DNA from 4 places in the Nonomuraea angiospora genome. Region 4 is predicted to be linked to each of the others. Evidence: riboswitches for the same ligand, from Rfam matches in the RefSeq annotation. Region 4 holds a riboswitch; each other region holds the start of a gene.
What was found. A riboswitch is a leader RNA that binds a small molecule or an ion and turns the genes downstream of it on or off. The one in region 4 is predicted to bind cyclic di-AMP.
Positions count from the first base shown of each region.

Region 1 (6,876 bases), 6.3 Mb from region 4:
TCCCGTCAGACCCCGGCGGCACCGGCACGCGCATCGCCCATTCGATCGCCTCTTCCCGGGACTTGACCTGGATCAGCCAGAAGCCGGCGATGAGCTCCTTGGCCTCGGCGAAGGGGCCGTCGATCACGGTCGCCTTGCCGCCGCTGTACGCGATCTGGGCCCCCTGCGAGCTCGGGTAGAGCCCTTCGGCCGCCAGCAGCACGCCCGCCTTGGCCAGCGCCTCGTTGTAGGCGTGCATGCTGTCCACGACCTCCTGGCTGGGCAGCGTCCCCGCCTCGGTCTCCGCGCCGCCCTTGCCGACGATCATGAATTTCATGGCTGTCTCTCTTTCATCCGGTTCCGGCTCTCGCAGAACGCGTCGAACGACGGCAGGCGGAATCGACACGTCCGCGAGAGATTCATCTCGCGGACAGCCGGCCCGCGATGCCGTCCAGTGACTCCCTGCGTGTAGGAGCTGACGTGTTGACGATGGCCATTTCGGTGTCGGCGTCCAGGCCCGCCGCGGCCATGGATCGCCCTCCTCTGGGGCAAGTCGGCGTACACGTGAATCTACAATGTAAAGGCGGCGAGCTGGTCGAGAAAAGCACGGGCGGTCGGGGCGCAGTCGTCCGCCGATGGAACAGCCAGGGCCAGCGAGCGGGTCATCTTCGGCTCCAGGGGCCGGGTGACGACGGTGCTCAGGTCGGCGGGCAGGCCGAGGGTGGGGACGATGCTGACGCCCAGCCCCGCGGCCACCATCTCCAGGATGGCGGCGGGCCCGCTGGCCTCGAAGGCGACGTCGAGCCGTACCTGGGCCGTCAGTGCCGCACCCATGATGAGGGGGCGGCAGCCGGCGGTGGTCAGGATGAACGGCCTGCCCGCCAAATCGGCGAGAGTGACGGCCGGGCGGGCGGTCAGAGGGTGGTCGGCGGGCAGCACGGCGACCATGTCGTGGGTGCTCAGGTGGACGGTGTGCAGGCCGGGCGCGGGGAGGGTGACGACGCCGACCTCGGCGGCGCCGCGCTGCAGCCATTCGCGGATGTCGTCGTCCATGCCCTCGAAGAGGCGTACGCGGACTTGCGGGTAGCGGTCGGTGAATGCGCGCAGCAGCTTGGCGACGAGCGTGCCGGTGGCGCTGGGGAGGCTGGCCAGGCGGAGTTCGCCGGTGATCTGGCCGCTGGCGGCGGCCACGTCGGCGCGGATGAGGTCGAAGTGGCGCAGGGTCTCGCGGGTGCGGGCGAGGGCTCGCCGGCCGGCCTCGGTGAGGGCGATGCCGTCGCGGTGGCGGACGAACAGGGCGGCGCCGAGCTCGCGTTCGAGGGCGGCGATGGCGCGGCTGACGGCGGGCTGGGACATGCCGGTGTGCTCGGCGGCGGCGGTGAAGCCGCCGTGTTCGGCGACTGCGACCAGGGCTCTGAGCTGCGCCAATGTCATACCGGCATACCTTAATTGGTATTTGACCGGGATACTTCCAGAACACGATGGTTATGTCCATGTTCGAGCGAATGACGATCGAAGTCGACGGCCGCGTGGCCAGTTATCTGACGGCGGGCGAGCGGGGCCCGGTGGTGTTGCTGTTGCACGGCACGTACTGGAGCCGGGTCTGGGCGCCGGTGATCGACGGGCTGGCTGCGGCGGGGCTGCGTCCTGTGGCGGTGGATCTGCCGGGGCTGGGGCGTTCCGGCGGGGAGCTGACGATGGAGACGGCGGCGGTTCCGGCGCTGGCGGCGTGGGTGGCCCGGTTCGCGGCCGCGGTCGGCGCGGGGGAGCGGCTCTCGGTGGCGGGCCACGACATCGGCGGTGCGGTTGCCCAGCAGCTGCTGGTGGAGGGGGAGCCGGAGGTGCGGCGGCTGGCGCTGGTCAACTCGGTCACATACGACTCCTGGCCGGTGCCCGGCGTGGCCCGTTACCGGGATCCGGCCGTGGTGGCGGCCACGACCGTGGAGGAACTGCTCGCCGCCCGCCGCAGGGCGGTCACCACCGCGCTCGCCCGGCCGGCCACCGAGGCGGAGCTGGCCGATTACCTCGATCCGTGGAACGACCCGCGGGTGGGCCGGTCGTGGATGGCGCTGGCGGGCGCGGCCGACAGCCGTTACACGCTGGACCTGGTGCCCGCGCTCAAGGCCGATCAGACGCCGAAGCTGCTGGTGTGGGGGGAGGACGACACGTTCCAGGAGGTCCGGTACGCCGAGCGCTTCGCCGCCGAGGTGCCGAACACGACGCTGGTGCGCGTTCCCGGGGCGGGGCACATCCCGATGGAGAACGATCCGGCCGGGGTCACGCGGGTCCTGGCGGAGTTCTTTCTCGGCTGAGACCGCCGCGGGCCATGAGGGCGGCGGTGGCGAGCAGGATCAGGGCGGCCGCCAGGGCGGGGGCCGGGCCGGTGGTGAGGTGGAAAGTGGCGCCGGCCAGGGCGCCGAGGAACATCGCGGCCACGGAGGCGACCCGGCGCAGGGCGGCCCGGCCCGGCGTGTCGGCGGCCAGGCCCGTGAGCGTCGTGGTGAGGACGTTGGTGACCAGGTCGGGTACGCCGAGCGCCCGTACGGACGCGTTCTGCAGGCCCATGCCGCAGGCCAGCAGCGTGATGAGGGCCGCCTGGGGCCAGGTCGCGCGGTGCCCGGCCGTGAGGGCGACGGCGAGGGCGGCGGCGACGAGGAGCGCGTGTACGGCGGTGGCGGCGGCGAACGCCCGTCGCGCGTTCGCGGTCCACCTGATCACCCGCCCGGCGCTCCAGGCGCCGGCTCCGAAGGCGGCGAGGGCCGCCGGCGAGGCCCATCTGGACATCTGGGCCTCCCCGGCCAGGGCGAAGCTGAGGAAGACGATGTTGCCGGTCATGTTGGCGACGAAGACGCGGCCCAGGCCGAGGAAGCTGACGGCGTCCACGAGGCCGGTGACGAAGGCCAGCAGGATCAGCAGGGCCGGCAGGACGCCGTGCGGGTTGGCGCCGCTCGGGAAGAGCCCGTCGGCGACCCACCGCAGCCCGCCGCGCACCAGCCGTCCTGGGCGTCTGCGCGCGGCTGGCATGGTGGGCGGCTCCTTGGCGAGGTCGCGGGCGGTTCGCCACGGGTCTTTCCCCGGTGGCGGGCCGCCGCACTCGCCGCACCGGGACCGCGGCCGAGAAGGAGCCGACGCGGGGGTGAACGCGACGAGCGCGCGTCCCGTTGCGGGACGCGCGCTCGTTCGGCGCCGGGCAGGAGGCGCCGAGGGGGAGGCTGGAGGCCTCGGGGGAGGTCCGGTCAGGAACGGTACTGCGGGTAGCCGTAGCCGACGACCTGGGACTTGGGACGGACGCGCTCCTCGACCTTGCCGTTGCCGGTGTTGCCCTCGACGGTCGAGATGGTGCCGTCGCCGTTGTCCTTCTCGACGAACCCGACGTGGTTGATGTCGTTGAGGTCCTTGCTGCCGCTCCAGGCGAAGAACACGACGGCGCCGGGCTTGGCCTCGGTGCCGAAGCGGTGGTTGGCCTGGAACCACTTGGCGTGGGCGACGGTCCAGGCGTCCCAGCCGATCTGCGGGCGGGCGCCGGTCTGCTCGCCGACCCAGGAGACGAACATCGCGCACCAGGCGGCGTTCAGGTAGTCGGCGCGGCTGCCGCCGTCACGGGCGATGGTCTCCGCGGCGCGCTGCGAGCTGGCGTACCACCGCTGGAACTTGGTGCCGCCGCCGGCCGCGTTCTCGGTGATGCCGACCTGGGACTTGGCGAGCGCCAGGACCTGGGCGGCGGTGACGCCGGCCTTGGCCTCGCGCGAGCGCTCGGCGTGGTCGGCGACGGTGGCGGTGTCGATCGGCTGCTTCTCCGCTGCGGTGGCGCTGGTCATGTGGGCGCCGAACGCGGTTCCGAGGATGGTTGCGCCGAGAAGGGCGCGGGCGATGTTGGTCTTCGCAGCAGAGGTAAAGCGGAAGGTGGCCATCGAGGGGGTTTGCTCCTTGCTTCCATGCCGCTTACCGGGTTAGCTGACGGGTTCGGGCGTGGAAGCTGCCCTACGGCACCGAAGTGCCGATTCACCCCAAAGGACGTGGGTCCCCGGTTCCGCCCGAGGGCGGATTCAGCGGTCACAGGACGGTCCTGTGATGTGTCTTGCGATGGTCGGACAAGTCCGGACAAACCGGACGTATGTCTCAAGAATGCCTTAAACGTAATGCATAAGGCAAGAGCGTTACAAATCGATAAAGGCCCAGCTAGACGACCTGCCTCCGGGCCTCGGCCAGAAGCCCCATCATGGCAAGGGATTCGTCGAGCGGCATGATCGAACTTTCGGTCCTGCCTTCGGCCGTCGCGGCCCGGACCTCGCGGAGCTCTCCGGCGTAGCCGTTGTCCGCCGGATCGAGGGTGTACTCCTCCGGCTTCATGGAAGGCCCGGACAGCCGAATCCGCGGCGTAGCCCAGAACGGCGCCTGGAGGTCCGCCCGCATCTGAGTCCCTACAACACTGGCCTGGTTCGGGTAATTCCCGAGCAACGAGGTCTCCACGAGAGCCTTCCTGCCACCCGGGTAGAGCAGGACGCCGCCGGCCTCCGCGTCGACGCCGTTGGGCGCCAGAGCGCCGGTGATCCGCAGGTCGGAGGGCATGCCGAGGAGCAGCTGGGCCAGCCCGAACGGGTAGATCCCGAGGTCCAGGAGCGCCCCGCCGCCGAGCTCCGGCGCCCACAGCCGGTGCTGCGGGTCGTAGGGCTTGGCGAAGCCGAAGGAGGCGTGCACCGAGCGCAGGTCGCCGAAGCGCTCGTCGGCCGCGATCTTCTGGATGAGCGGGTTGAACCTCATCCACATCGCTTCCATCAGGAACACGCCCGCCTCGCGTGCCAGGCGCACCATCTTCTCCGCGTCGTCCACGGTGGCGGCCAGCGGCTTCTCGCACAGCACGGCCTTGCCCGCGGCGATGGCGACCTCGGCCACCTCCAGGTGCTGGGCGTGCGGCGTCGCCACGTAGACGGCGTCCACGGCCGGGTCGGCGCAGAGCCGCTCATAGGAGTCGTACGCGGACTCCGCCCCCAGCGTGGCGGCCAGCGCCTGCGCCCGCCCCAGGTTCCTCGATCCGACGGCGGCCACCCGCATGCCGGGTTCGGCCGCGATGGCCTTCCCGACGGTCCGCGCGATATTCCCTGTCGCCGCTATGCCCCACGCAAAATCCCGCACGCGGGAGATCGTAGACGAATCAGGTCATGTTGAACGTGTCGGGGTCGGGTCCGATCCGCTGGCCCCTGCTCATCGCGCCGATGGCGGCCATGTCCTCGGCGTCGAGGATGAAGTCGAAGACGCCGATGTTCTCGGCGATGCGCGCCGGGGTGACCGACTTGGGGATGGCGACGTGGCCGAGCTGCAGGTGCCAGCGGAGCACGATCTGCGCGGGCGTCTTGCCGCACTTGTCCGACAGCTTGGCCAGCGCCGGGTCGTTCAGCAGGCCCTGGCCCTGGCCGAGCGGGCTCCACGCCTCGGTGAGGATGCCGTTGGCCTCGTGGAAGGCGCGCAGCTCGCGCTGCTGGAAGTAGGGGTGCAGCTCGATCTGGTTGATGGAGGGCACGAGGTCGGTCTCGTTCATGAGGCGGGTGAGGTGGGCGATGGTGAAGTTGGAGGTGCCGATGGCCTTGGCGCGCCCGTCACGGTAGATCTTCTCGATCGCCTTCCACGCCTGCACGTACTTGTCCTGCTGCGGCACCGGCCAGTGGATGAGGAAGAGGTCGATGTAGTCGAGGCCGAGCCGGGCCAGGGACTCGTCGAAGGCCGCCTCCGCGCGGCCGTGGTCGGCGTTCCACAGCTTGGTGGTCACGAACAGCTTGCGGCGCGGCAGCTCACTTTCGCGTACGGCCTGACCCACGCCCTCTTCGTTGCCGTACGCGGAGGCGGTGTCCACGTGCCGGTAACCGGCTTTGAGCGCGGTCGTGACGGCCTGCGCGGCCTCGTCGGCGGGGACCTGCCAGACGCCGTAGCCGAGCTGCGGGATCTGCACGCCGTCGGTGTTGAGCATGAGCGAGTTCATACCCTCCATTGTTCACGTCGCGTTTCTGGTGGCTTAAGGCGGCGGGGCTAGCTTGAAGCGGTCGTGAACGGGCCATCACCCGGCGGGGAGGACAGGAGTGGTCGAACAGGCGTCGGCCTGGGTGGAGTCACCGCTCCAGATGCTGTGCGCCGTCGAGGCCCATCACGCGGGCGTGCTCGGCCCCGAGACGGTGGTCGTGCCGCGCGCCGGTCTGCGGCCGCTGAAGGCCACGCGCCGGGAGCTGAGGTCTCTCGGGCTGCCCGACGGCCTGGAGCTGGCGGAGCCGCTCGAGCGCATGCCCAGACGCGTGCAGGCCGTCGGCGACGCCTTCTCCGGCAGGGTGCAGCTGCGCTGGCTCACCTCGCGTCCCGGACGCATCGTCATCGTGGACGACGGGCTGGCCACGCTCCGGCTGCTGGAGCTGCTGGCCGCGGGGCCGTACCGGCCGCTGCTGCGGGCCAGGGCCCAGCCGACGAAGCTGCGTTCCGCGCTGGGCCTGGCGGCCGCGCTGCGGCTGCGCCTGAGCGACGTGTCGGTCTTCACCGCCCTGCCCGTGGACGAGGCCCTGGTGGAGGGCGTACGGCGGGCCGGGATCAACCTGGTACGTCACCAGTTCGCCTGGTTGCGTGCCCAGCCGCCCAGCGCGGAGGGGCCCGCGGAGCGCACGGTCGTCCTCGGCACCTCGCTCGTCCGGAACGGGCTCGTGCACCGCGGCCACTACCTGCGCTGGCTGACGGAGCTGGCGGCCCAGGAGCCGCTCGCGTACTACCCGCACCGCCGCGAGGACCCCGTGGACGTGGCCCTGATCAGGGAGCGCCCCGGCATCACCGTGCACGACGTGGGCGCGCCGGCCGAGCTGACGCTGCGCGGCCTGGACGCGAGCCAGCGCGTGCTCAGCCTGCCCTCGACCGCGATCACCTCGC
Region 1 is NZ_JADBEK010000001.1:12,288,605-12,295,480, forward strand. Features, by position in the region: gene H4W80_RS56395 (YciI family protein) at 1-316, opposite strand, end outside; gene H4W80_RS56400 (LysR family transcriptional regulator) at 550-1,413, opposite strand; gene H4W80_RS56405 (alpha/beta fold hydrolase) at 1,485-2,291, shown strand; gene H4W80_RS56410 (YoaK family protein) at 2,257-3,003, opposite strand; gene H4W80_RS56415 (CHAP domain-containing protein) at 3,216-3,890, opposite strand; cyclic di-AMP (ydaO/yuaA leader) riboswitch at 3,904-4,041, opposite strand; gene H4W80_RS56420 (Gfo/Idh/MocA family protein) at 4,159-5,112, opposite strand; gene H4W80_RS56425 (aldo/keto reductase) at 5,132-5,953, opposite strand; gene H4W80_RS56430 (hypothetical protein) at 6,051-6,876, shown strand, end outside.
Region 1: it holds a riboswitch for cyclic di-AMP, as region 4 does, so the genes downstream of both, H4W80_RS56415 (CHAP domain-containing protein) here and H4W80_RS26890 (C40 family peptidase) in region 4, are expected to answer to the same signal.

Region 2 (6,876 bases), 4.2 Mb from region 4:
TGATGAGGAAGCCGCCCTCGCTGCCGATGAGGTTGGACATGCCGCCCCACTTGGTGGCGATCTCCACGCCGTCGCTGGACGCGATCCACGATCCCCTGGTCAGCAGGAGCGCGTTGCCGCCTCGTACCTCGGCGGCCTGGACATCGCCTGGCAGGTGATGCGCCACGTCCACCCAGCCGCCGCCTTCCGGAGCGGTGTAGCGAGTGGTGAACAGCGACTCCCCGCCCAGCGCCGAACGCGCCAGCCCGCGCAGCAGACCGCCCTCCACCTTGGCCCGGAGCTGGACCCCCGCGCTCGTCGCGTACATCGCGCCGGCCTCGACGCGCAGGGTCTCCCCGCCGTCCAGATGGCAGCGCGCGACCGCGAACGAACCAGGGTGACGGATCTCGGTCTTCATGTACCCCTCCATCCCGATCATCTTGTCCGGAGCGACTCTGCTGTACGGCCGTACACGATTCGTTGACAAGGCGTAAACGCGGCCAGGCCCTGGCGGCCACCGCCGGGAGGTGGAACGGCGCAGTACCCCCGGGGGTATATTGGGCGCGGAGGTGGTCCGGGTGGAGATGGACGCGACCGTCCTGAGGGACGCGCTGACGCGACTGAAGCGGGCCCATGGCCAGCTCGGCGGGGTGATCGCGATGATCGAGAACGCCGAGGACTGCGAGAAGGTGCTGACGCAGCTGGCGGCGGTGTCGAAGGCGTTGGACCGGGCCGGATTCAAGATCATTTCGACTGGGTTGCAGCAGTGCCAGGTGGCGCAAGAGCGGGGCGAGGAGCCGCCGATCAGCGTGGAGCGGCTGGAGAAGCTGTTCCTCGCTCTCTCGTGACCACGTGATCGGGCGGGGCAGGGCACCCGTACGTTCTCTTGATACCCCCTGGGGTATTTGCCGAGCGAAAGGAGACAAGCAGATGACGATCCAGGTCGAGGTGATCGAGACCTCCTCCCTGGGGGACCGCAGCTATCTGGCCCATGACGGGCACGTCGCGGTGGTGATCGATCCGCAGCGCGACATCGACCGCGTCCTCGCCGTGGCCGGTCGCCTGGGGGTGCGCGTCAGCCACGTGGTGGAGACCCATCTGCACAACGACTACGTCTCCGGCGGCCTGGCGCTGGCCCGGGTGACCGGGGCGGCGTACCTGGTGGGCGGGGCCGAGGAGGTCGGCTTCGACCGCGTGCCGGTCGCCGACGGAGACCGGATCGCCGTCTCCGAACGGATGTGGCTGGACGCCGTGGGCACGCCGGGACACACCTTCCATCACCTGTCCTACGTGCTGGCCGGTCCGGACGGGCCGGAGGGGGTGTTCACCGGCGGATCGCTGTTGTTCGGCGGCACCGGGCGTACCGACCTGCTGGGCGCGGAGCACGCCCGCACCCTGGCCCGCCACCAGCACGCCTCCGCGCGGCGGCTGTCCGCCCTGCTGCCCGACGGCGCGCGGCTCTGGCCCACGCACGGGTTCGGCAGCTTCTGCGCGGCCACGCAGTCCGACACGTCCGCCTCGACCATCGGCCGGGAGAAGGACGTCAACCCGGTGCTGCGGATGGAGGCCGACGACTTCGTCGCCCACCTCCTGGAAGGGCTGGACGCCTTCCCCGCCTATTACGCCCACATGGGCGCGCGTAACGCCGCCGGCGCGGAGCCGATCGACCTGACCCCTGCACGACCTGCAGACAGCGCGGAGCTGCTGGCCCGCCTGCGGGCGGGCGAGTGGGTGGTGGACCTGCGCTCACGCAAGGCGTTCGCGGACCGGCACCTGGCCGGCACGCTCAGCTTCGGCCTGGACGGGCCGATGGCGACCTGGCTGGGCTGGCTGGCTCCCTGGGGCACGCCCCTCACGCTGCTCGGCGAGTCGGCCGAACAGGTCGCCGCCGCCCAGCGCGAGCTGGCCCGCATCGGCATAGACCGCCCGGCCGCCGCAGCGACCGGCTCCGTCGAACAGTGGGCCGGGCACGACCAGGGCCTGATCGCCGAGCTGGCCACCGCCAGCTTCGCCGACCTGGCCGCCGCCCGCACGAGCGAACCACCCACCGCCCGTGCGAGCGACCCGGCTGCCGCCCGCACGAGCGAACCAGCCACCTCCCGCGTGGGCGAGCCGACCACCTCCCCTGCGGGCGAGCCGGCCGGTGGTCCGCTCGTCCTGGATGTGCGGATGGGTAACGAATGGCGGGCCGGTCACGTGGCCGGCGCCGTGCACATCCCGCTGCCCGAGCTGCCGGGACGCCTGGCCGAGGTGCCGGAGGGAACGGTGTGGGTGCACTGCGGCACCGGCTATCGGGCCGCGGCGGCCGCGAGCCTGCTGGCCCGCAGCGGCCGCCAGGTGGTCCACATCGACGACGCCTACTCCCACGCCGCCGACGCCGGCCTGCCCATCACCGCCCCCGACGAGGAGCCCTCTTGACCACCTTCGGCGCCGGCGACGCCGGGACGCCTGCCAGAATCCGGTGACACGACGGGGCCGATCGACGTGCACGCCCCCTGAGAGACCGACATGCGCGCTCCCGGAGAGACCGACGTGCACGCTCCCAAGAGGGACCGACGTGCACGGCCCCGAAGCGACCGACGTGCACGCCCCCAGAGGGACCGACGTGATCGCCCCCGGAGGGTTGGAGAGCCGCCCGTCGGCCCGGCTCCCGTGACGCGCCCCTGAGGCTCCACGTGAGCGCGCCGAGTGAACCGCCGTCGTCGCGTGCCAGGTGCCGGGCGTCAGCGGTACCGCGGCGCCCTTCGGGTTCCTCCGCCCAGGGCCGCATGTACGGCCGAGCGCTCGAGCCGAGCGGCGGTGTGCTTGCCGTGCCCGACAGCCCAGCGGACTCCAAAGGACGCGGCTGGAGTCACGATTACGGCGTTTAGTCACAATGGCAACGCAAGAATGGCCTGCCTCACCGGTGCCGAGATCATAAAGGCGTGGAAGCGACACCCCAGATTTTTTGCCAAGTGCCAGATCCCTACAGGCACGGCATTTCAGCGCCGCCAAGTCGCCGACACCCGCGAATCCGATTTGCACTACTTGCAATATCTATGGGTATATGTCTATCTTTTGCCTAGTTGGGGCACAGATGTGGTGCCCTTTCGCCGCATCGTTGCCGCTTCGTTGACCGGACCGCGCGCTGCCCGAAGAAGCTCTTCGCGGACAGCGTCCGGCCGCCGAATCCGCGCCTCGCGGAACCGGGGACCCACGTTCTTGGGGTGAATCGGACGCCAGCTCAGGCTGCGCCATGTAGGGCACTTCCAGGCCCGAACCCGTCAGCTAACCCGGTAGGCGGTATGGGAGCAAGGAGTCAATGCCGTCATGTCCAAGCCTCGGCTTGCCACAATCGCCTGCGTCCTCAAGAATCGCCGCGATCTCCTCACCAAGTATCTCAGCTTCGTCGTCGCCGGTGCGATCCTCGCCGGAGCCTTCGCCGTCGCCAGCTTCGCCTTCGCATCACCCGCCGCGCACAACCCGGCGCAGGTGACTCATCAGGGAGCCGGAGCCTTCACCTACGGGCTGGACATCTCCAATTACGAGCCCCTGTACGACTGGAATGCCAGCCCGGCCAAGTTCGGCATCATCAAGGCCACGGAAGGCACGAACTTCCGCGATGCCTCATTCGCCAGGCACTGGCGCGCGCTGGGCGAGAAGGGGATCGTACGCGGGGCGTACCACTACGGCCACCCCCGCAACAACCCCGTCGCGGAGGCCGAGCACTTCCTGTCCGTGGTGAACGCGCAGCCCGCCGAGGCCGGCGACCTGCTGGTCCTCGACCTGGAGACCTCGGACGGCAGATCCGTCGCCGAGGTCAACGCCTGGGCCAAGACGTGGCTGTCGTACGTGAAGGACAGGACGGGCATCACCCCGATGTTCTACAGCGGCTGGAACTTCGCCGACAAATACGGCAAGGGCCTGGCCGAGTACCCGCTGTGGGTCGCCCACTACAGCAAGGCCAAGGGGGCGGTCACCCCGCCCGCCGACTGGAAGTCCTGGACCATCCACCAGTACTCCGAGTCTCCGGTCGACCAGAACGTCTCCGCGCTGACCGCCGACCAGTTGCGCGGCCTGGGCCGCCCCACCGCCTGAGCCGGGCCCGCACGGCGAGAGCCGTCGCCGCGGGTCCGCAACCGCGCTCCCAGGTGAACGACTCCCCGCGCAACGTGCTCCTCCTGGCCCGAAGGAGCACGTTGCGCCGGGAGTCGGCCAGGGAAGTGCCGATGGCGCCAGTGAACTCCCCACCCGGCCGCGGAAGTGCCGATACCGCCGGTGAACTCCCCGCCCGGCCGCGGAAGCGCCCATGCCGCCGGTGAACTCCCCGCCGGGCCGCGGAAGTGCCGGTTAACTCGCTTCCCACAGTGGCGGCCGGGCTGATCGTACGGGAGGTCAACCCGCACAACCGGCGCGAGAGCCTGATGCGGCTGACGGATGAGGGACGCCGCATCGTGGACGAGGTGACCGCGCGCCGCAGGGAGGAGATCGGCGCGATCGTGGCGCGGATGTCGGCCGGGCAGCGCCGGGCGCTCATCTCGGCGATGAACGCCTTCAACGAGGCGGGCGGCGAGCCACCCATGACCGTGCCGAACCCGCTGGGCTGGTCCGCCGTCTGAACTCCGGACCCCGCGCCGCCGCCATCCGGTGCCCGCTGGGTACGTCGAGGCGGCCGGAAGCCGTGATGGGCCGTCAGATGGACGGGGTGGGGAAGCTCTCCGGCGTGGTCAGGCCGGTGCTCTCCAGGAGGCGCTGGTGGTTGAGCACCGCGGCGTTGGCATTGTGCAAGATTTGCATTGGGCAAGACTGCCGGAGCCCGCGCCTGCGGCTGAGCCGCTGGTGGGCCATCGTGACCAGCTTGGTCTCACCGTGGCCGGCCAGCACCACCAGCATCCTGAACTGCGGCAACGTGACCCTGTCCCCGACCGTCCCCAATGACCTCACCGCGACCGCCACCAACAGCCGCGACCCCGTCAACACCGCCGTGACGACAGCCGAAAGATCCTCTCCCCCCGTCTGGAGGTCATCGTCTTCCTTCATAGGCACTGTTGTACATGCGCGGCGCGGACCACGGGCACGAGATCCCCATCGACCGGGCCCCGCCGAACCTGGGTCCAGGTGGGCCACCCTCGTCGCGGTCGTCAACCTGGCACGCGGAGATACTGGAGACATGGATCCGAACGTTGAGCTGGGGGATTTCCTCCGCTCCCGCCGGGCCCGCCTGCGGCCCGAGGAGGTGGGCGTGGTTCTCGGCGCGGGCGGCGTCCGCAGGGTGCCGGGGCTGCGCCGCGAGGAGGTCGCGCACCTGGCCGGGGTCAGCGCGGACTACTACACCCGGCTCGAACAGGGCAGGCATCCCCACGTCTCCGATGCGGTCCTGACGGCCGTGGCCCGCGCGCTGCGCCTTGACGACGTCGAGCGCGGCTACCTGTTCGAGCTCGTCCGCCCCGCGCCGGCCCGCCGCCGTCCCGAGCCCCCGCAGCGCGTACGGCCGGAGGCCCACCGCATGCTGGAGGTCCTCAACGACGTCTCACCGGCCCTCATCCTCAATCACCGGCGCGACGTCCTTGCGGCCAACCAGCTGGCCCGCGCCCTGATCAGGGACTTCGACGCGCTGCCGGTCCGCGAGCGCAACCTCGCCCGCCACGTCCTGCTGGACCCGGCGGCCCGCGACCTCTACATCGACTGGGACGAGGTCGCGCAGACCTTCGTGGCCAACCTCCGCCTGGCCGCCGGCCGCCGTCCTGACGATCCCCTGCTGAACGAGCTCATCGGCGAGCTGTTCGTCAAGCTGCCGGAGTTCAACGGCTGGTGGGCCACTCACCGGGTGGGCCAGTGCGCCCACGGCGTTCAGCGGCTGCGCCATCCCGTGGTCGGCGAGCTGGCGCTGTCGCACGAGACGCTGGCCTTCCCCGCCGACCCCGACCAGCTGCTCTGCCTTTACACCGCCGAGCCCGGTTCCCCGTCCGCGGAGGCGCTGCGGCTGCTCGCCAGCTGGAGCGCCCCGGACCGGCCGGCCCGTACGAGCGCGTCGCCTCCCCGCCCGGGCCAGGGCATGACCACCCACCGGCCGTGAATCATCCCGGCGGTGGCGAGCCTTTCCGAAAGGGACCAAGAGGAACCGACATGACCTGTCCCGACTCCTCGCCGGCCGTCCCGTCCGGGGGCGGCGGTCACCTGCGGCTCGTCTGGCCCCAGTGGCAGGGCGCCGGCACCTCCAGCGTCGAGGCGCTCGCCGCCGAGTTCCCGCTCCAGACCGCCCGTTGCGGCTACGCCGTCGGCACGACCGTCCTGGAGGCGGTGCTGCCGCCGCACCACGGCCCCACCGGACCGTACCGGTCACCATGTCCGACGACGGCGTCGAGGCCAAGACGGCGGTCGTCGGCCAGCTCGCCAAGGCCCTGGAGGTCATCCGCCGGAACGACCCGGCACGGATCACGACCTTGGGCGGCGAATGCTCGGTGAGCGTGGCGCCGTTCAGCGAGCTCGCCCGCCGCTACGGCGACGACCTGGCCCGAGCGGGTGGCGCCGGCGGGCCTGCGCTCGTGGACCGACGACGACATCGGCAACGTCGCCGCGTGGGGCATCCGGTCCTTCGCTCCCAAGGAGCTGCGCTCGTCCACGCGGACCCTGCTCGACCGGCTGGCCGCCACCGGCTGCTCGCGCGTCGCCGTCCACTTCGACGTCGACACGGTCGACAGCGTCGAGGTCCGGCGCGGGCTCGGCGCCGAACCGGCCGGCTCACCGGCGGCCAGGTACGGCGCATCGTCGCCGACATCGACGGCGGGCCGAATGCACGACGCCGGGGCAACGGCAGACCGACTGCCTGACGCCGCGACGACGGCGGGCCGACTGCCTGACGGCGAAGCGACGGCCGTCAGTTCTCGACGCCCGTGGCCGCGTGGGACGTCCCGACCG
Region 2 is NZ_JADBEK010000001.1:1,822,089-1,828,964, forward strand. Features, by position in the region: gene H4W80_RS08325 (TIGR00266 family protein) at 1-397, opposite strand, end outside; gene H4W80_RS08330 (metal-sensitive transcriptional regulator) at 564-827, shown strand; gene H4W80_RS08335 (MBL fold metallo-hydrolase) at 910-2,397, shown strand; cyclic di-AMP (ydaO/yuaA leader) riboswitch at 3,132-3,275, shown strand; gene H4W80_RS08340 (glycoside hydrolase family 25 protein) at 3,289-4,056, shown strand; gene H4W80_RS08345 (MarR family winged helix-turn-helix transcriptional regulator) at 4,326-4,577, shown strand; gene H4W80_RS60400 (hypothetical protein) at 4,651-4,998, opposite strand; gene H4W80_RS08355 (helix-turn-helix transcriptional regulator) at 5,129-6,034, shown strand; gene H4W80_RS08360 (hypothetical protein) at 6,228-6,650, opposite strand; gene H4W80_RS08365 (DUF6766 family protein) at 6,836-6,876, opposite strand, start outside.
Region 2: it holds a riboswitch for cyclic di-AMP, as region 4 does, so the genes downstream of both, H4W80_RS08340 (glycoside hydrolase family 25 protein) here and H4W80_RS26890 (C40 family peptidase) in region 4, are expected to answer to the same signal.

Region 3 (6,876 bases), 360 kb from region 4:
CCAGCTCGGGCGTGCCGTACGTGGCGTACTCGGCCACCTTGACCACGCCGCCGAGCAGCAGCGCGTTGTAATGGACGGGTGGCAGCTCGGTCATGGTGGTGGCCACGATCGTGCCGAACACGGAGTGCGTGTGCACGATGGCCCGGGCGTCCGTGGTCGTGTAGACGGCCAAGTGCATGGGGGTCTCGCTGGACGGCTGCAGGTCGCCCTCGACGAGGTAGCCCTCGACGTCCACGACCGGGCACATCTCCGGGGTCAGCCGGTCGAGCGCCGCCCCCGAGGGGGTGACCGCGACCAGGTCGCCCTCGCGCACGCTCAGGTTGCCGGACGTGCCGATGACCAGGCCGAGCTCGACCGCGCGCCGGCCGTACTCGCACAACTGCTCGCGCAGGCTACTCATGCGTTCGCAATGTAATCGGTCGTCCGAATTACTACAACCGATCGAGCGCCTGGAGCATGAGGCGCTCGACGTCGACGCGTCTGAGCCGGCCCGGGTAGAGGAGCAGGTGCAGGCTGAGGCCGTCGACCAGGGCGAGCAGGTGCTCGGTCAGGTCGTCCAGGTTGTCGTCGGTGCGCAGCTCGCCCGCCGCGCGGGCCTGCGCCAGCAGGTCGCGTACGACGGCGCGCAGCTCGTCCGCCTCCGTGCGCTGGACCTCGGCCAGGCGCTCCGAGGCCAGGCTGCGGCTCCAGAAGCTGACCTCCAGGCGCGACTCCTGGGTGCGCTCGGCGTCCAGCGGCAGGTTGTCCAGCAGCAGCTCGCGCAGCGCGGCCAGCCCGCTCGCGCCCTCGACCTTGCGGGTCAGCCGCTCGCGGATGCGCTGGTGCGACTGGCGCAGCGCCGAGAGCAGGATCTCGTCCTTGTCGGCGAAATAGTGGGCGAGCACGCCGTTGGAGTATCCGGCCTCCTTGGCGATGGCCCGGGTGGTGGCGGCGTCGATGCCGTCCCTGACGATCACCCGGCGGGCGGCTGACAGGACCTCGCGCCGGCGCTCGTCGTGATCGACGATCTTGGGCATCGGCTCCTCCATTGACTTTTTATTCGGACGTCTGTCTATTTAGACTATGACCGTCGCCACCGTCGGCGTCCACATCGTCGACATTCTCGCCAGGCCCATCGATCACATCCCCGAGGGCCAGGACACCGTACTGGTGGAGCAGATCCGCCTCACCGCCGCCGGCGCAGCCGCCGGGACCGCCGTCGACCTGGTCAAGCTGGGCAACTCCGTGATCACCATGGGGGCCGCAGGCGACGACGAGCTGGGCGACTTCCTGGTGGCGGTGCTCGCCAAGCGCGGCGTCGACGTCTCGCGCCTGGTGCGCAGGGCGGGCGAGCAGACGGCCGCGTCGATCCTGCCCATCAGGCCCGACGGCGGGCGGCCCAGCTTCCACGTGCCCGGGGCGAACCTCGGTGTGACGTACGCGGACCTCGACCCCGACGTGCTGCGTGGCGTGCGGGCGATCCACCTCGGCGGGATGGACGTCACCTTCGGCCTCGGCGACCCGGCGTTCTTCGCCCTCCTGGACGAGGTACGCGCGTCCGGCACCGTCATCACCATGGACCTCCTTTCGGAGATGCCCGACTTATTGGGAATGGCCCGCGCTTTCCTGCCGCACGTGGACTATGTGCTGCCGAACGAGTTGCAGGCCCTCCTCATGACCGGCGCCTCCGACGTCGGCGAGGCCGCCCGGGCCCTGCTGGCCGACGGGCCGCGCGGCGTGCTGGTCACGCTGGGCGCGGCGGGCAGCCTGGTGGTCACGCCGGAGGGCGCGGAGGCGGTGCCCGCGCTCAAGGTGGACGTCGCGGACACGACCGGCTGCGGGGACGCGTACTGCGCGGGGTTCCTGACGGGCCTCCTGCACGGGCAGGACGTGCTGACCGCGGCCCGCTGGGGCACGGCCGCCGCCGCCCGCGTCGCCACGGGGCTCGGCTCGGACGCCGGCCTCATCGATCTCGACTCGACCCTAAGGACTCTCGGATGACCGACGCAGAACTCCGTCAGCGCGCACTGAAGGTCGTCCCAGGCGGCATGTACGGCCACCTCAACGCCGCCCTCTTCGCCCCCGGCTTCCCGCAGTTCTTCGAACGCGGCGAGGGCTGCCGCCAGTGGGACGTGGACGGGCGCGAGTACATCGACTTCATGTGCAGCTGGGGCCCGGTCGTGCTCGGCCACCGCCACCCGCGCGTGGAGGAGGCCGCCGCCCGGCAGGCCGCGCTCGGCGACTGCCTCAACGGCCCCGGCCCGATCATGGTGGAGCTGGCCGAGCTGCTGGTGGACACCGTGCCCAGCGCCGACTGGGCGATGTTCTCCAAGAACGGCACCGACGCCACCACGCAGGCGCTCATGGTCGCCCGCGCCGCCACCGGGCGGACCAAGGTCCTGATGGCGCACGGCGCCTACCACGGGGCGGACCCCTGGTGCACGCCCTCCCCGGCGGGCACCACGCCCAACGAGCGGGCCGACCTGGTGGAGTTCACGTACAACTCACTGGAGTCGCTGGAGGCCGCGGCGGCGACCGTGGAGGGCGACGTGGCGGCGATCATCGTGACGCCGTTCAAGCACGACTCGTTCGAGGACCAGGAGCTGGTGGAGCCCGCCTTCGCGCGGGGCGCCCGCGCCCTGGCCGACCGGCTCGGGGCCGCGCTGGTGATCGACGACGTGCGGGCCGGGTTCCGGGTCGACCTGCGGGGGTCCTGGGAGCCGTACGGGGTGCGGCCCGACCTGACCGCCTGGTCGAAGGCCATGGCGAACGGCTACCCGATCGCCGCCGTCACCGGCACGGACGCGCTGCGCGGACCGGCGCAGACGCTGTACTCGACGGGGTCGTTCTGGTTCTCGGCGGTCGCCATGGCGGCGGCCAAGGCGACCATCGAGACGCTGCGCGACACGGACGGCATCGGCGCCATGGAGCGCGCGGGCACGCAGCTGCGCGAGGGGCTTTACGCGCAGGCCAAGTCCCACGGGTTCGTGGTGAACCAGACGGGGCCGGTCACGATCCCGTGGCTCAGCTTCGACGGTGACGCCGACCTGTCCATCGCGATGTGGTGGAGCGACGCCTGCCTGCGGCACGGGGTCTACCTGCACCCGTGGCACAACTGGTTCATGTCGGCCGCGCACACGGAGGCCGACGTGGCCAGGGCGCTGGAGGGCACGGACCAGGCGTTCGCGGAGACCCGTGCCCACTTCGGCTAGGCGGCGGTGAGCTTGCTGATCTCGGCCACTTCGGCTAGGCGGCGGTGAGCTTGCTAATCTCGGCCACTTCGGCTAGGCGGCGGTGAGCTTGCTGATCTCGGCCACGACGGCCGGCCAGAGCGGGCGCGGCAGGTCGTGGCCCATGCCCGGGTAGGTCACCAGGCGGGCGCCAGGGACGGCCGCGGCCGTCGCCTGGCCGCCCGCGACCGGGACGAGCTGGTCCGCCTCCCCGTGCAGCACCAGCGTGGGCACCCGCACCCCGGCGAGCCCCTCCGTGCGGTCGCCCGAGGCCATGATGGCGGCGAGCTGCCGGGCCGTCCCGCCGGGGTCGAAGCAGCGGTCGAACGCGAGCCCGGCCAGCAGGGTGATCCGCTCGCGGTCCAGCTCGTATCCGGGCGAGCCGATGACCGACCAGGTGCGCACCGCCTGGGCCATGACCGCTTCGCGCTCGGCGGGGGGCGCGGCCATGAGGATGGCGAGCGCGGCCTCGGTGGGCGGGGCCGCCGAGGGACTGGGAGTGGACATGATCGAGGTCAGGGTCAGCACCCGGTCCGGGTGGCGGATGGCCAGCGCCTGGGCGATCATGCCGCCCATCGACGCCCCGACCACGTGGGCGGCCGGCCAGCCCAGCGCGTCCATGAGTCCCGCCGAGTCGTCGGCCAGATCGTCCAGCAGATACGGCGAGGGCGCCCCCATCGCGGGAACGCCCTGGTCGTGGAAGTGGGTGGACAGGCCGGCGTCGCGGTTGTCGAACCGTACGACGTGGTGTCCCTGGTCCGCCAGCAGCTCGCAGAGCCCTTCATCCCAGTGGATGAGCTGCGCGCCGAGCCCCATGATGAGGAGCAGGGGGCGCCCCTCGTGCGAGCCGAAGCTCTCGTAGGCGATTTCGATGCCGTTCGCGGCTACGCGGGTGGTCACGTGGACCAGAATGACATTCTGGTCCACGTCCGTAAAGTTCAGACCTTGAGGAGATTGCGGACGCGGTCGCCGGCAAGCGCCACGCCGCCGCCCACCGCGGCCACGGCGCTGGCCACGACGGCGCCCGTGCCGGAGCTCCACTCCCCGGTCTCGCGCGCCGGAGGCAGCGCGAGACCGGCGGCCGCCGGGGGCTCGGCCGGGTTGTCGTCGTGCTCGGCGTAGGCGCCGGTCGAGAACGGGACGGGGTAGTTCTTCTTGCCGGGACCGTCGCCCCACTTGGTGATGACGTAGTCGACCTTGATGTGCCCCTGGCCGCCGACGCCGTCGACGCCGAGCGTGTCCATGTTGAACGTGCCGCCGGTCAGCTCCGCGAACGTCTTGCCGTCCAGGTCGAGCATGACGCCGTTGTTGGAGGGCACGCCCGGGCCGCGGTCGCCGACGAAGAAGGGCAGCTTCTTGCCGTCGTGGATCACGTAGCCCTCGGTCATGAGCGGCCAGCTCGGGCTGGCGGCCAGACCTTTCTGCATGGGCTTGCCGCTGGCGGGCAGACCGGTGTCCCCGGCGCGGCCGGAGGCGTCGTCCCAGAAGTACGAAGCGGTGGTCGAGCCCTTGAGCAGGACCTTCTCGTCCGTGTTGGAGTCGGCGTGGGCCGCGGTGCCGGCGATGGTGAGGGCGCCGACGGTGGAGGCGGTGAGCAGAGCCAGGGTACGCAAACCAGAACGTGCAGACATGAAAAGTACAGTCCTTCGCGAGGGGGCAGGGAGATTGCGCTCGCTGAAAAAGGGCGTAGCAGGGGAAAGCACCTGACAGGGGGAGAGCTACGCGGAGCGCGAAACGAGCCTGGAGAAGGGACCGCTCAGAGGGCGGCCGTCATCACGCTGTATGGGTGTTCTACGTGATCATTCAAGTTCTGCATGTGTCCTCTCCATCTCGCCTACCGGGTTAGCTGACGGGTTCGGGCGGTGGAGTTGCCCTACCGACACAAGGTCGGATTCACCCCAGGGAGGTGGGTCCCCGGCTCCCGAGTGATCGGGATTAGGCGCCAGCCGGCTGGTCCCCTTGTGTGGTCCACGCCACCGGCTGGTAAGTGGGCATCACTCTAACCACGTATTCCGGACAAACACAAACAGTTCGTCATGAATCGGTGTAAAGATCTACCTGCCCCCGGCATAGAGAAAGGGGGCACGGCATTGCCGTACCCCCTGGAAATTACCGGCCTCAGCCGCCGCTCTTGCGCCTGAACGATCTTTTACTCGCAGCCGGACCGTGCGTCCCGTGGATCTTCGATGGGTCGCCGCCCTTGCCACCCGCGCCCGAGCCCGCGTGCTGGCCGCGCTTGCGTTCCAGCGCCTCGCGGAACTTGCGCTTCATCTCGTCCTCGGGAGTCTCGCTGACTTCCGGCTCCGGTGTTTCCGCCATGAGGACCTCCATGGTGTTGGGGACTATCACAGCTTCGCATGGCGCCGCTTATGACGCGAAACTGGCCTCGACCCTGCGCTGCGGCGTGGCGAAGGCGTCACCCTCAGGAGCCACCGAGCCCGCCCGCCCAGGTAAAGGGGAACCACTCCGATCCTGGTGTTGTGTTGGAGCGGCCCAGGAAATAGACCCGGCATGTCCGCCACGACCGCCACGTCCGCAGCCGCGTCATGAGCCTCCTCGGCCGCGACCTGGCGGTGGACCTCGGAGGGTCCCGCACGCGGATCTACGTCAGGGGCAAGGGCATCGTGCTCGACGAACCCTCCGCGGTGACGATCGACGGCCGTACCGGCAAGATCATCGCGTACGGCGCGGACGCGACCGGCGAGGAGACGTGCTGGCCCGTCAGCGGCGGCCTGCCGGCCGACGGCGACCTCACCCGGCGGATGGTCAAGCACTTCCTGAGCAAGGTGCACCGGCGCCCGCTCGCCAGGCCGCGCCTGGTCATGGCGCTGCCCGACGGCTCCACGCCGATCGAGCGGGCCACGCTGCGCGACGTGGCGTACGAGGCGGAGGCCAGGCAGATCCGCCTGATCCCGCACTCGCTCGCGGCGGCGCTCGGCGCGGGCCTGCCGGTCCGCGAGTACGTGGGCGGCATGGTGATCGACATCGGGCGCGACTCCGCCAGGATCGCCGTGCTCTCCGGTGGGGAGGCCGTGGCCACGACGGCGGTCCCGAGCGGCGGCCGGGCCGTGGACCGGGCCATCGCCCGCCTGGTCGAACACGAGCACGGCCACACCCTCGACGAACGCGAGGCGGAGGCCGCCAAGCACCACGCCGGCGCCGACGGGGGCCCCGTCACCGTACGCGTCAGAGATTCCGAGACCGGCCGCGAGCACGACGTGCGGCTGCCCGTGGAGCGGATCCGGGAGGCGGCCGGTCCGGCGATCGAGTCCATCGTGTGGGCGGCGAGGGAGACCGTCGAGCGCTGCCCCGCCGAGCTGATCGGCGACCTCGGAGATCGTGGCGCGGTGCTGGTGGGGGGCGGCGCGCTGCTCGCGGGACTCCCGCGGCGGCTGCGGGAGTCCCTGGGTATGCCGGTACGGCGGGCGGAACGGCCGCTGGAGTGCGTGGCGCTCGGCCTCGGCACCTGCGTGGACGACCTCGGACTGCGTGCCCGGCTCCGCCGGCGCCGTTGATCATTCTGTTTTCGTTTTTCGGTGGGTGCTCCCGGACGATCTCGGATATGGTCCGAACGTGCGCGCCTGCCGTCACGGCTTATCCGCGGCGCTCCTCTGCGTCGCGGCGATGACGGCCTGCACGGCGGCGGCCGAGCTGCCCACTCTCGAAG
Region 3 is NZ_JADBEK010000001.1:5,617,096-5,623,971, forward strand. Features, by position in the region: gene H4W80_RS25465 (class II aldolase/adducin family protein) at 1-400, opposite strand, end outside; gene H4W80_RS25470 (TetR/AcrR family transcriptional regulator) at 432-1,016, opposite strand; gene H4W80_RS25475 (carbohydrate kinase family protein) at 1,063-1,980, shown strand; gene H4W80_RS25480 (aminotransferase class III-fold pyridoxal phosphate-dependent enzyme) at 1,977-3,191, shown strand; gene H4W80_RS25485 (alpha/beta fold hydrolase) at 3,264-4,109, opposite strand; gene H4W80_RS64635 (hypothetical protein) at 4,148-4,840, opposite strand; cyclic di-AMP (ydaO/yuaA leader) riboswitch at 5,026-5,161, opposite strand; gene H4W80_RS25495 (DUF5302 domain-containing protein) at 5,328-5,528, opposite strand; gene H4W80_RS25500 (rod shape-determining protein) at 5,756-6,724, shown strand; gene H4W80_RS25505 (hypothetical protein) at 6,783-6,876, shown strand, end outside.
Region 3: it holds a riboswitch for cyclic di-AMP, as region 4 does, so the genes downstream of both, H4W80_RS64635 (hypothetical protein) here and H4W80_RS26890 (C40 family peptidase) in region 4, are expected to answer to the same signal.

Region 4 (6,876 bases):
CCGCGGCGGCGCGGATGGAGTTGGAGCGCATGGGCTCGTCCTGGAAGATCGTCACCGGATGGAAGACGACCTTGACCTTGCCCTCCATGGCGAGTTTCCTGATGGTGCCGTCCACCTTGGCGTGCATGTCCTTGCAGACCGGGCAGTCGAAGTCCTCGTACACGTCCAGCACGGGGGCGTCCCCGCCCCTATCGGCCAGGACCATCGTCCCGTCCACCTGCCGGGTCAGCCGCACCCCCTCGGACGACCGGCCCGGCTCCGAGAACGACAGCACCCCGAGTACGGCGATGGCCACGCACGCGAGCGCCACCGCCAGCAACCGCTTCATCATCAGCCCACTCTCACCTCATTGATCGCGCAGACCCTACCGGATGTCGAGAGAATGGACATATGAAGGCATACCTCCTGGACCCCGCCGTAGCACAGTACGTCCTCGCGCACACGACGCCGCCCGATCCCCTGCTGGACGAGCTGGCGAAGGAGACGCTCAGGGCCACCGGGGACGCCGCCGGCATGCAGATCTCCCCTGACCAGGGCACCTTTCTGACCATGATCACCCAGCTCGTGGCGCCCCAGGTCGTCGTCGAGGTCGGGACGTTCACCGGTTACTCGTCCGTGTGCATCGCCAGGGGCCTGTCCGGCGGGCGGCTGCACTGCTTCGACGTGAGCGACAAGTGGACCTCCATCGCCCGCCGCTACTGGCGCGAGGCCGGGGTGGAGGACCGCGTGACGCTCACGCTCGGGCCCGCGCTGGAGACGCTCGCGGCCTTCGACCAGACCGTAGACCTGGCCTTCCTCGACGCGGACAAGGGCAACTACCCCGGCTACTACGAGCTGCTCATGCAGCGCCTGCGGCCCGGCGGGCTGATCGTGGCGGACAACACGCTGCGCCGGGGCCACGTGGCGGACCCGGCGCACGAGGAGCAGACCACGGTGGAGATCCGGCAGTTCAACGACCTGGTGATGGAGGATCCGCGGGTGACGGTCCTCCTGCTGCCGGTCGCGGACGGAATGACCCTGATCAGGAAGAACTAGCCGCGGCGGCCGGGCCCTCGCGGACCCGGCCGTCGCCACTAGACGATCTTGTGGATCCAGTTGTGGGCGTCGGGGCGGACGCCGTACTGGATGCCCACCAGCTCCTCGCGCACCCGCATCGTCACCGGGCCGGGGTTGCCGTCGGCGACGCTCCAGGAGCGGTCGGCGCCCTTCACCGTGCCCACCGGCGTGACGACGGCCGCCGTCCCGCACGCGAACACCTCGGTGAGCTCCCCGGACTCGCACCCGGCCTGCCACTCGTCGATCGAGATGAGGCGCTCCTCGGTCTCCAGGCCCAGGTCGCCGGCCAGCTCCAGGATCGACTCCCTGGTGATGCCGGGCAGCAGGGTGCCGGTCAGCGCGGGGGTGACGAGCTTGTTCCCGAAGACGAAGAACAGGTTCATCCCGCCCATCTCCTCGACGTACTTGTGCTCGTGGGCGTCCAGCCACACCACCTGGTCGCAGCCTTTCTCCACGGCCTGCCGCTGCGCGACGAACGCGGCCGCGTAGTTGCCGCCGCACTTCGCGAAGCCCGTGCCGCCGGGGGCGGCCCGCGTGTACTCGGTGGACAGCCAGACGGAGACGGGCTTGAGCCCGCCCGTGAAGTACGAGGCCGCCGGGGAGGCGATGACCATGTACTTGTACGACTTCGACGGGTAGTTGACGCCGAGCCCCGCCTGGGTGGCGATCATGAAGGGGCGCAGGTAGAGGCTGTGACCCTCGGTCGTGGGCACCCATTCCTTGTCGGTCTGGACGAGGAGCTCGAGCGACTCCACGAACGCCTCCTCCGGGAGCTCCGGCATGGCCATCCGGAGCGCGGAGCGGTTGAAGCGGGCGGCGTTCGCGTACGGGCGGAAGGCGACGATCGAGCCGTTGGCCTGGCGGTAGGCCTTGAGCCCCTCGAACAGCTCCTGCGCGTAGTGGAAGACCGAGGTGGCCGGGTCGAGCGAGAGCGGGCCGTACGGCAGGAGCCTGGCGTCGTGCCAGCCCTCCCCCTCGGTGTAGTCGATCGAGACCATGTGATCCGTGAAGGTCTGCCCGAAGCCGGGGTTCGCCAGTACCTGCTCCCGCTCGGCCGCGGTGCGAGCGTGGTCGGATAGCTGCACGTCGAAGCTGAGCTTCTGAGCGATGGTCATGACGTCGGTCCTTCTCTCTGCGAATCTGCCCAAATCTACAGAAATCTGCGGATCGGTGCTGATGGGCGGGCGCTGCCCGGAAGGCAGCCCCGTACTTCCTATTGTCTCGCTATATGGGATGGCAAGCGGCCAATGGGGCGATCAGCCCTTTTGGACGCAAAAAAGCGCCTGGCGGCCCTCTCCGGACCACCAGGCGCGTTGGGGCTAGGCGGTCCTAGCCGGATACTCGCGCGGTGATGTCGTCACCGATCTCGTGCGTGGTGCGACCCGCCCAGCCGGCCAGCCGCTCGAGGATGTCATCGGCGACCGCCTGCTCGACCTTGGCCGCCTCGGCGTGCAGGCCGAGGTGCTCGAGGAGCATGGCGACGGACAGGATGGTCGCGGTCGGGTCGGCCTTGCCCTGGCCGGCGATGTCGGGGGCGCTGCCGTGGACCGGCTCGAACATGCTCGGCGCGGACCGCTCGGGGTTGATGTTGCCGCTGGCGGCCAGGCCGATGCCGCCCGCGATGGCGGCGCCCAGGTCGGTGATGATGTCGCCGAACAGGTTGTCGGTGACGACCACGTCGAACCGCTCCGGCTGCGTCACGAAGAACATCGAGGCCGCGTCGATGTGGCAGTAGTCGGTCGTGACGTCGGGGTATTCCGCCGCCAGGCGGTTGACCGTGCGCTGCCACAGGTCACCGGCGAAGGTGAGGACGTTGGTCTTGTGGACGAGCGTCAGCTTCTTGCGCGGCCGCGTGGCGGCCTTCTCGAACGCGTAGCGCACCACGCGCTCGACACCGTAGGCGGTGTTGAGCGACTCCTGGGTGGCGATCTCGTGCGGGGTGCCGCGCCGCATGGCGCCACCGGTGCCCGCGTAGAGGCCCTCGGTGCCCTCGCGGACGACGATCATGTCGATGTTCTCCGGCGGCGTGTCGGCCAGCGGGGTCGCCACGCCGGGGAACAGCTTGACCGGGCGCAGGTTGACGTAGTGGTCGAACTCGAAGCGCAGCCGCAGCAGCAGATCGCGCTCGAGGATGCCCGGCGGCACGCTGGGGTCGCCCACGGCGCCGAGCAGGATCGCGTCGTAGCCGCGCAGCTCTTCGAGCACGGCGTCGGGCAGCGTCTCGCCGGTACGGTGATAGCGTGCGGCTCCCAGGTCGTAGTGCGTGGGCTCGATCTTCGTGCCCACTGCCTCCAGGACCTTGAGCCCCTCGGCCACGACCTCGGTGCCGATCCCATCGCCGGGGATGACGGCCAGACGGATGTTACGCGACTCCATGGGCGGTACCTTACCGCGTCGTCTCGACTGACGAACACTTCATCTCATTTTCCGGACGCCCTCTTTGTCCGTATTGCGGTTCTTTGACCGTTTCGTTAAAGTCCCGACCAGCCTAATCCGCGCAGCCGCTGCGTGGAGTCGGGGACCCACTTCCCTCTGGGGCGAATCGGCATCCCATGTCGTAGGGCTACTTCCAGGCCCGAGCCCGTCAGCTAACCCGGCCGGCCGTATGGAAGGACAGACCCCTGTCTCGAATCGCCATTGTCCTGGCGGCGGGCGCCGCCGGGCTCCTCCTGGCCTCCCCAGCCCATGCCTCCACCAAGATCGACGACCTCACCACTCTGACCGGCGCCCAGATCAAGAAGATCCAGGCGAAACAGGCCCCGAAGCCCGCCTGGAAGATCGCCCTCAAGTTCGCCATGAGCAAGCGCGGCACCCCGTACGTGTGGGGCGGCGCCAGCCCGAGCGGATACGACTGCTCCGGGCTCATGCTCAGGGCGTACGAGCACGCCGGGATCGAACTCCCCCGCGTCGCGGCCGACCAGTACGCCGCGTTCGACAAGAAGATCGCCTGGAAGGACCTCAAACCCGGCGATCTCGTCTTCTTCCACGGCCTCGGGCACGTCGGGATGATCTCCCGGCCCGGCTACATGGTCCACGCTCCGCGCACGGGTGACGTGGTCAAGGAAGAGCGCCTGAGCTCCTGGCGCAGAGACTCCTTCGTGGGTGGCGTCCGCCCCGACCCCAAGGGCGTACGACTCTGGTCCAAGCTCAAGGAACAGCGCCTCAGCACGCCCACCACCCTCACCGCCACCCTGTAGGGACCCTCCGGCGTCCGCCTCCCCGCGCGACGGTCAGGGGAGGCGGGCGTCGAAGATGAGGTCCCAGGCGCGGGTCCTGGCGTGAGCCACCGCGCCCAGCAGGACGCCGCTGTCGCCCAGCGTGCTGGCCACCACCGACGGCCGCAGCGGGCCCAACTCGGCGATGCGGGCCTCGATGGCCTCCCCCAGGAGGTCCAGGTTGCGGCCCACGCCGCCGCCGAGCACGATCACCTCCGGATCCAGCACGGCCGCCACCGCCACCAGCAGCTCGCCGATGCGGCGGCCCTCGGACTCCACCACCGAGCGGGCGACGGCGTCGCCCTCGGCCGCCGCGTCGAAGATCTTCTTGGCCGTCTCCAGGCGCAGCCCGGCGGCGCGGGCCCTGCGGACCACCCCGGGGGCGGCGGTCACCGCCTCCGTGGCGCCGTGGGCCAGGGCGTCACCGGCCGATGGCGCCGGGTCCTCGGCCGCGGGCACGTACGAGACCTCCCCCGCCGCTCCCCGGGCGCCCACGTACAGCTCGCCGTTGATCACGATGCCCATCCCGACGCCGGTGCCGATGGACACCAGCGCGAAGTTGGACTTGCCGCGTCCCGCCCCGTGCACGTGCTCGCCGACGGTGGCCAGGTTGATGTCGTTCTCGATGACGAGGTCGGCCCCCATCGCGGCGCGCAGGCGCTCGGCCAGGTCGGGGCCGGGCAGGTTGGGGGCGAACTCAAGGCGGCCGAGCTCCGGGTCGTACACGCCGGGCGAGCCGACGACGGCGCAGGCGACGGCGTCCCAGTCGACGACCGCCTCGTCGGCGGCGAGCCGGCACAACTCTCCGACCAGGACGGCCAGCTCGGCGGAGGTGAGGGCGGTGTTGCGCCCGTCCCTGCGGCCGACGAGGGTCCCGCGCAGGTCGGCGATGGCGACCCTGATCCAGTCCCGCCCGATGTCGACGCCGGCGACGTGGCTGGCGGCGGCGTTGACGTCGTACAGGGACGTGACCGGCCCCGGGCGGCCGGAGACCTCGCCGACGACGTGAACGAGCCCGTCCTCCTCCAGCCCGGCCAGGGCCGCGGACACCGTGGGCTTCGACAGGCCGGTGATCTTGGCCAGGTCGGTACGTCCGGCGGGGCCGTGCTCCTGAAGATGGTCGAGCAGGCGGCGCTCGTTCAGCACGCGCAGCAGGCGCGGATTACCCAGGTCTCCCCGCATCTCACCCTCCCTTGAGGAAGCAGAGCCTAGCCAACTCGGCTGATAGTAAATTACCTTTCTTACCAAGCACAGGGGCGGCACATCCGGAAGGACGAAGTGCGATGCACCGAGCATGGCGATCAATCCCTGTCGCGGCGGTCCTCCTGGCCGCCGCCTGCGGAAACGCCGGGAACAGCACCGGCGCCACCACCACGACCACGCAGGGCCAGGGCGGCAGGACGATCGCGCTCTTCCTGCCCGAGTCCAAGACCACCCGGTACGAGGCATTCGACCGCCCGCTGTTCGAGGCGAAGGTCAAGTCGCTCTGCCCCGACTGCAAGATCCTCTACAGCAACGCCGAGCAGGACGCTCCCAAGCAGCAGCAACAGGTCGAGGCCGCGCTCACCCAGCAGGCCGACGTGCTCGTGCTCGACGCCGTGGACGCCAACGCCGTGGCTCCCCTGGTGAACCAGGCCAAGCAGAAGAAGGTCCCGGTCATCGCCTACGACCGGCTGATCTCCGGCATCGACTACGCGTACTACGTCTCGTTCAACAACGTACGGGTGGGCGAGATGCAGGGCCAGGCCCTGCTCGACGCCATGACCGCCAGGGGCACGGCGGCGAAGGGCCAGATCGTGATGATCCACGGCTCCCCCACCGACCCCAGCTCGGCCGACTACAAGAAGGGCGCCAAGAGCGTGCTGGACGGGAAGGTGAAGGTCGGCAGGGAGTTCGACACGCCGGACTGGAGCCCCGACAAGGCGCAGCAGGAGATGGAGCAGGCCATCACCGCGCTGGGCAAGGACACCGTCACGGGCGTGCTGTCCGCGAACGACGGCATGGCGGGCGGCGCGATCGCGGCCATGAAGCGCGCGGGCTACAAGCAGCTCCCGCCGATTACCGGCCAGGACGCCGAGCTGGCCGCCGTCCAGCGCATCCTCACCGGCGAGCAGTACATGACCATATATCTGGACATCAGGGCGGAGGCGGAGAAGTCCGCCGAGCTCGCCGTCGCCCTCGCCAAGGGCGAGCAGCCCGTCGCCCCCGCCAAGGTCAACAACGGCGCGGCCGACATCCCGGCCTTCCTCCTCGACCCCATCCCCGTCACGGCCGACAAGGTCAAGGACACGATCGTCAAGGACGGCTTCTACACCGCCGCCCAGCTCTGCACGGGCGAGGTCAAGGCCGCCTGCGAGAAGCAGGGCATCGAGTAGATGCTCTCGGCGACAGGCATCTCCAAACGGTACGGAGCGGTCCAGGCGCTCGACGGGGCCCGCCTGGACCTGCGCCCCGGCGAGGTCGTGGCCCTCATGGGCGACAACGGCGCGGGCAAGTCCACGCTGGTCAAGGCCATCTCGGGGGTCGTGACGCCGGACAGCGGCACGATCACCGTGGACGGCTCGCCGGTCAGGATCGCCAACCCGCACGACGCGCAGGCCCTCGG
Region 4 is NZ_JADBEK010000001.1:5,979,461-5,986,336, forward strand. Features, by position in the region: gene H4W80_RS26870 (DsbA family protein) at 1-331, opposite strand, end outside; gene H4W80_RS26875 (O-methyltransferase) at 391-1,035, shown strand; gene H4W80_RS26880 (branched-chain amino acid aminotransferase) at 1,074-2,171, opposite strand; gene H4W80_RS26885 (3-isopropylmalate dehydrogenase) at 2,386-3,432, opposite strand; cyclic di-AMP (ydaO/yuaA leader) riboswitch at 3,532-3,674, shown strand; gene H4W80_RS26890 (C40 family peptidase) at 3,852-4,253, shown strand; gene H4W80_RS26895 (ROK family transcriptional regulator) at 4,287-5,453, opposite strand; gene H4W80_RS26900 (sugar ABC transporter substrate-binding protein) at 5,555-6,646, shown strand; gene H4W80_RS26905 (ATP-binding cassette domain-containing protein) at 6,647-6,876, shown strand, end outside.